DNA from 2 places in the Bacillus sp. LJBS17 genome. Region 2 is predicted to be linked to the other one. Evidence: predicted binding sites of a transcription regulator. Region 2 holds the regulator's gene; the other holds the start of a gene.
The links. Region 2 encodes NrdR, which represses ribonucleotide reductase genes. Its sites were predicted from a motif close to AACACNATATATNGTGTT; they were not measured.
Positions count from the first base shown of each region.

Region 1: a site for NrdR is predicted at 1,851-1,868, ahead of nrdI (class Ib ribonucleoside-diphosphate reductase assembly flavoprotein NrdI). Genes of this name have one in related genera too.

Region 1 covers NZ_CP079759.1:1,848,105-1,851,431, reverse strand. The annotation lists gene nrdE (class 1b ribonucleoside-diphosphate reductase subunit alpha) at 1-1,456, opposite strand, end outside; gene nrdI (class Ib ribonucleoside-diphosphate reductase assembly flavoprotein NrdI) at 1,416-1,808, opposite strand; gene KXZ66_RS09245 (hypothetical protein) at 2,052-2,282, opposite strand; gene KXZ66_RS09240 (YmzC family protein) at 2,364-2,636, opposite strand; gene hfq (RNA chaperone Hfq) at 2,832-3,053, opposite strand; gene miaA (tRNA (adenosine(37)-N6)-dimethylallyltransferase MiaA) at 3,093-3,327, opposite strand, start outside.
Region 2 covers NZ_CP079759.1:2,882,389-2,885,715, reverse strand. The annotation lists gene KXZ66_RS14960 (glyceraldehyde-3-phosphate dehydrogenase) at 1-928, shown strand, start outside; gene speD (adenosylmethionine decarboxylase) at 1,167-1,547, shown strand; gene nrdR (transcriptional regulator NrdR) at 1,820-2,278, shown strand; gene dnaB (replicative helicase loading/DNA remodeling protein DnaB) at 2,393-3,327, shown strand, end outside.

The DNA of each region.
Region 1 (3,327 bases), 1.0 Mb from region 2:
CACGCGCTTCCGGGCTTTCATACGCAATGCCGTTTTGCGCAAGGTAGCCGTGAAGGTTCATAGCACCGAGGCCGATTGATTTCATCGCTTTGTTTGCCCGTCTTACAGCAGGCGCATTACGGATGTCAGTTGTTTCAGACACGTGTGTTAAAGAGTCTGTCGCAAGCTTGACTGTCTTTTCGATTGATTTATGCTCCATGACATTGAGAATGTTAAGCGAACCCAGGTTGCAGGAAATATCCAGACCGATTTCATCTTCTTCATCATAGTCTGTGTATGAAGAAACTTGAGATGCCTGCAGCACTTCAGAGCAAAGGTTAGAAAATTTGACCTTGGAAATATGGTTATTCGCATGCACTTTATTGACGTTATCTTGGAACATGATGTATGGATAGCCTGATTCAGAACGAAGCATCGCCAATTTTTCAAGCAGTTTCCGCGGGTTGATTTTTTCCTTTTTCACCCGAGGGTTGTCGACAAACTTGTCGTACATTTCGTTCATGTCCATCTCATCCATGTGCTGGCCGTACTCTTTATAAATCGTGTGCGGGTAGAATACATAAGCCGCTTTGTCCTCGCGTGCAAGCTCAACGAACTTATCCGGAATGACAACACCGATAGAAAGCGTTTTGACACGCACATCTTCATCCGCAGAAATCTTTTTCGTATCAAGAAAATCATTGATATCGCGGTGGAAAATGTTTAAATACGCCGCGCCGGATCCTTGTCTTTGTCCCATTTGGTCAGCGTAACGGAACGCGTTATCAAGAAGCTTCATGACGCCTACAACGCCTTTTGTCGCATTCTCAACATCTTTAATGGCTTCACCTTTCGCGCGAAGCTTGGACAGGTTAAGAGAAACCCCGCCGCCAAGCTTAGAAAGCTGCATGGAGATATCGATCGCTCTTGAAATGTCATTTAAAGAATCATTAACTTCGAGCAAGAAGCAGCTCACAAGTTCACCGCGGCGTTTTCTGCCGGCGTTCAAAAATGTCGGTGTGCTCGGCTGATATTCTTGATTGATCATCAGGTTTACATATTCTTTTGCTTTCTCAGTGTCGCCGTTAGCGAAGAACAGCGCAACAATTGAGATCCGGTCCTCATAACGCTCGAGGATTTTTTTCTTGTCATTCGTTTTCAAAGCATAGTCATTATAGAATTTAAACGCACTCATGAAGGAAGGAAAACGAAACTTCTTAGCGTAAGCTGTCTTAAACACTTCTTTAATGTCTTCAAAAGAATAAAGGCTTAAGAATTCCTCTTCGTAGTATTGGTTTTCAACCAAATAATCCAGCTTCTCTTTTAAATCGTGAAAGAAGACTGTGTTTTGATTGATATAATCTACAAAATAGCTATGTACAGCCTCTTTATCCTTGTCAAACTGGAATTTTCCATCTTTTTGGATCATGATTTCGTTATTTAACTGGATCCATTTTGGCACTTGATTTTGTGACAACTCTTTCTACCTCCTGAGTAAACAATTCAACGTCTTTAGATGTGCCGCTGAGTTCAAATTTGTGCAAGATCGGCACCTGATATTGTCTTGAAATGGTATCGGCGCTTTTTGCAAAGTTATCGCCCCATACTTTGTTGCCGCTCGCAGCGACTCCTAATAAGAGATGGGCGTATTTTTCGAGAAATGATTGTGTTGATGCCGGTACCTGGCCGAAGTTTGTCGTGTAGGTGACCAAAACAAACGGAGTGTCCACGTGGTCCATTTCGTCCACCTTGCGTATCTGCTGAAAACTTGTTTTATTCACAAACCGCTGAACATTCCCTGTTTTCGAATCAAATATGATTTGTACCACGTTTTATCACGACCTATCAAAAAATATGAATCTCTCATCACTAACACTATATATAGTATACTACCCTCTAGCAAAAACACAATATATAGATTCGTTTTTATGAAAAATTCATATTTTGATCAAATCAGGCAAATGGGCAGACTCATTAGGGCCCAAAAAAGAGAGCAGAACGAGAATCATCTCTCGTCCTACTCGGGGTGTCGTTTTTTAGCCGATGTTTATCATAACATGAAAAAAAACTGCTTAGTAGTCTAGATTTTTTTTTCTTAAGCTATCACAGCATTTTTCGCTCTCTACTGTTTCTTCTATTTCAACATCCGCGCCGATCTCTTCTAAAACCGCCTTCAAAGCAGTGATAATTGACGCTTCTCTGATTAATTCTTTTCCGTTCACAATGATACTTGTTCCGTATTCATAGCAAGAATCATCTTCGCAAATTTCTTCCCAATGATTCACGATCACTTTATGCTTCATGTTTTCACCCTCTGTTTGATCTGTGTCTGTATTTAGTTTAGCGGCTGGCATCCGCTTTGTAAATTCGAATGCTTGTGAATTTTATTCAAGCTCATCATCCGCGTATTCTTTCTTCAGCTTTACCTCATTGCGGGACTCATTATACTCATAAATTTTGATATAGCCGTCCTCCATAACGCCAAAATGGTTATGTTCAAGTGGAAACGAGGTGGGCTGAGGCGTTTCATAGTCTGAATTGCCGCTGTCTGTTTCAATAATGGTATCTTGATTCCCGCACGCCCCGAACAGTAAAAAGACAGCTATCCATACAAGTGCAATCCTGATTCGTCTCAGTTCTGCTTCACTTTCAAACAAGGTCGATCACTCCCAAATTCATTTTATACATAATATACCATTTCCACTTCCGTATGTTGTTCTCATAAAAAAAGACCGTGCCTTGGCATGGTCAGCTTACACAAAAAGCTTGGAGCAAAAGTGGATGCATGTTAAAAATGGCCGCCGGGAACCCCCGGCAGCCTTTCCTCATGTCTTGACATGGCATTTTTTGATCTATTCGAGTTCAAGCTGGACGTTTTTTTGCGGCGCAAACGTTGAGATCGCATGTTTATATATAAGCTGCTGCTTACCTTCCGATTCCAACAATACGGTAAAGTTATCAAAGCCTTTCACCTGGCCCCGCAACTGAAAGCCGTTCAGCAAAAAAACAGTGACATACGTATTTTCTTTCCGGATTTGATTCAAAAACTGATCCTGAATATTAATCGGTTTCATGTTTCGTCCTCCTTGATTCTCTATATCATACAGTTTCGATTAAAGTTCGAGTTTTCCTGCTATATGTGTGAAAATTTCCTTTTTTTTCAGCTCCATATCAACAGGCGGTGTCATATCGAACCATGTGACCTGCATTTTGTTGCGAAACCACGTCAACTGGCGTTTCGCATACCGCCTCGAGTTCTGCTTTAGCTGTTCGACAGCATCGGAAAGTGTCACAAAACCGTCAAAATATGCATACAGCTCTTTATAGCCTATCGCCTGTATTGATTGA
Region 2 (3,327 bases):
TAACGCCAGCTATTCCGCAGAAACGCTGGCTCATTTAATAAAGTATGACACAATTCACGGCAGATACGACAAAGAAGTTGTGGCTGGTGAAGACAGCCTGATCGTAAATGGAAAGAAAGTGCTTTTGTTAAACAGCCGTGATCCAAAACAGCTGCCTTGGCGGGAATATGATATTGACATAGTTGTCGAAGCAACAGGGAAGTTTAATGCTAAAGATAAAGCGATGGGCCATATAGAAGCAGGCGCAAAAAAAGTGATTTTGACCGCTCCGGGAAAAAATGAAGACGTTACCATTGTGATGGGCGTAAATGAGGACCAATTCGACGCTGAGCGCCATGTCATTATTTCAAATGCGTCATGCACGACAAATTGCCTTGCGCCTGTTGTAAAAGTGCTGGATGAAGAGTTTGGCATTGAGAGCGGTCTGATGACTACAGTTCATGCGTATACGAATGACCAAAAAAATATTGATAACCCGCACAAAGATTTGCGCCGGGCGCGGGCTTGCGGTGAATCCATCATTCCGACGACAACAGGAGCGGCAAAGGCGCTTTCGCTTGTGCTGCCGCATCTGAAAGGAAAACTTCACGGCCTCGCCTTGCGTGTCCCTGTTCCGAACGTCTCATTGGTTGATCTCGTTGTTGATCTGAAAACGGATGTTACGGCTGAAGAAGTAAACGAGGCATTTAAACGCGCTGCCAAAACGTCGATGTACGGTGTACTTGATTACTCAGATGAACCGCTCGTTTCGACTGATTATAATACGAATCCGCATTCAGCGGTCATTGACGGGCTTACAACAATGGTAATGGAAGACAGGAAAGTAAAGGTGCTGGCGTGGTATGACAACGAATGGGGCTACTCCTGCAGAGTTGTTGATCTGATCCGCCATGTAGCGGCACGAATGAAACATCCGTCTGCTGTATAAAATAAGGTCATGGACACATTTTAAAGAAAAAACCCTTAACAGCATATTTCTGAAAAAACGCACCTTGCAAATTAGACTTAAACACAGTATACTATTTTTCGTGAACTTCTTGCTTGAGACTGTTTCGGAATTACTTAAAGGGTTAGGACCTCTCCGGACTAACTTTCCCCCGTGGTAAATGGCCGACCCAGTTGTTGGAATTTCACTTTTTAATTCTTGTTAAGGGGGGTCCATGACTATGGAAACAATGGGGCGTCACGTTATCTCCGAGCTATGGGGATGCGATTTTGATAAGCTGAATGACATGGATTTTATTGAAAAAACGTTTGTAAATGCTGCTCTAAAATCAGGTGCTGAGGTGCGCGAGGTTGCATTTCACAAATTTGCACCGCAAGGCGTAAGCGGAGTTGTGATTATTTCTGAATCACACTTAACGATTCACAGTTTTCCTGAGCACGGATATGCGAGCATTGATGTTTATACTTGTGGAGACTTAGATCCTAATGTCGCTGCTGATTACATTGCAGAGGCATTACATGCTGATACAAGAGAAAACATTGAAATACCAAGAGGAATGGGGCCTGTGCAAATTAAACAGGCGCAAGCGAAAGTACTATAAAGTAAATTGCGAACACAAAGGGAGCTGAAGCTAGAAAGCCATTATGCGCTTTTTAGCTTATGCTCCTTTTATTTTTATAAAGAAACGAGAGTGTCAGCTTTTTCTTTTTTCATTTTTTTTGTAAAATAAGAAGGAGATTTTCACAACCACCTAATGCTATAGAAACAAATTTAACAACGGCTCTCCCGACAGATGCTGTCACATCTATTTTTAAAAGGCGGAGGCTGCCGAAAATACATTGCAGGGAACGATATAGTTGGGAGCTGATTTTATTGAAATGTCCTTCATGCCAGCATAACGGAACACGAGTCCTTGATTCACGGCCTGTGGATGACGGAAAGTCGATTCGCCGAAGACGCGAGTGCGAATCCTGCCACTACCGGTTTACGACCTTTGAGAAAGTGGAGGAAACCCCGCTCATCGTCGTGAAAAAAGAAGGTGTGCGTGAGGAATTCAGCAGAGAAAAAATGCTGCGCGGCCTCATAAAAGCATGTGAAAAAAGGCCTGTTTCACTCAAAACGCTTGAAGACATGTGCTTTGATATTGAAAAAGAGCTTCGCAATCAAGGCTGCTCCGAGGTGAAGAGTGAGCTCGTCGGAGAAATGGTCATGGACCGGCTGGCTAAGATTGACGAAGTCGCATATGTGCGGTTCGCGTCCGTCTATCGGCAGTTTAAAGATATAAACGTCTTTATCGACGAATTAAAAGACTTAATAAAGAAAGAGCGTTAAAAGAGCTAAGAGGATTCTTCTAGCTCTTTTCTCATGTGCAAAATTGGCATTTGATAGATATAAGAAACGGTGTAAAATGAAAGGTAGAAACAAATTCGGAAGGTTTGAGAATGTATGGCTGACTATTGGAAAGATGTACTGCCTGTAGACCCGTATGTGGTTAAAAGCAGATCGATGCTGCAGGATATTGACAGACAAATTATTACACAACTGTACCAGCCCTTAATCGGCCCTGTTGCATTCTCTCTTTATATGACATTGTGGGGAGAGCTTGAACAAAACCGTCTGTGGGGCGGAGAGTCCACACATAGACAGCTGATGGGGATGACACAGTCCAACTTAAAAACGATCCATCAGGAACAGGGGAAGCTCGAGGGCATCGGATTGCTGAAAGTATATATGAAAGAATCTGAGCGGCAGGAGCGCCTCTTTATATATGAACTCCTTCCGCCGCTCAGACCGAATGAATTTTTTGAAGACGGAATGCTGAATGTTTTTCTGTATAATAGAGTCGGAAAAACGAAATATCAGCAATTAAAACAATTTTTTACGCACCCGGCCATTTCAGAAGATGCGAAGGACATTACGCGTCCGTTTAATCATGCGTTTGAATCGCTGCAGCCGAGTGAATGGAAGCTCACATCCGATATGGAGGAAACGGTAAGACTTGCCGAGGGGTCCGAGTATACTTCTGTCGGACAGTCTCCGTCCTACACCATAACGGAGGATGTATTTGATTTTGATTTGTTTTTAGCGGGACTTTCTGAGACGATGATACCGAGAAAAGCGATGACCCAGCAGGTGCGGGACACAATCAAAAAGCTTTCTTATCTGTACGGAATTGACCCTTTGCAAATGCAAAATGTTGTAATGAGCGCAATTGATGAGCGTGACGTCATTACGACGGAGGCATTAAGAAAAGCGGCGAGCGACTGGTATCAAATTGAAAGAAACGGACAGCTGCCCGATTTGGTGGAAAAAACACAGCCGATGCATCTGCGTGAAGGCGAAAAACCGGCAGAAGAGGATTCTCTGGATGGGAAGCTGAT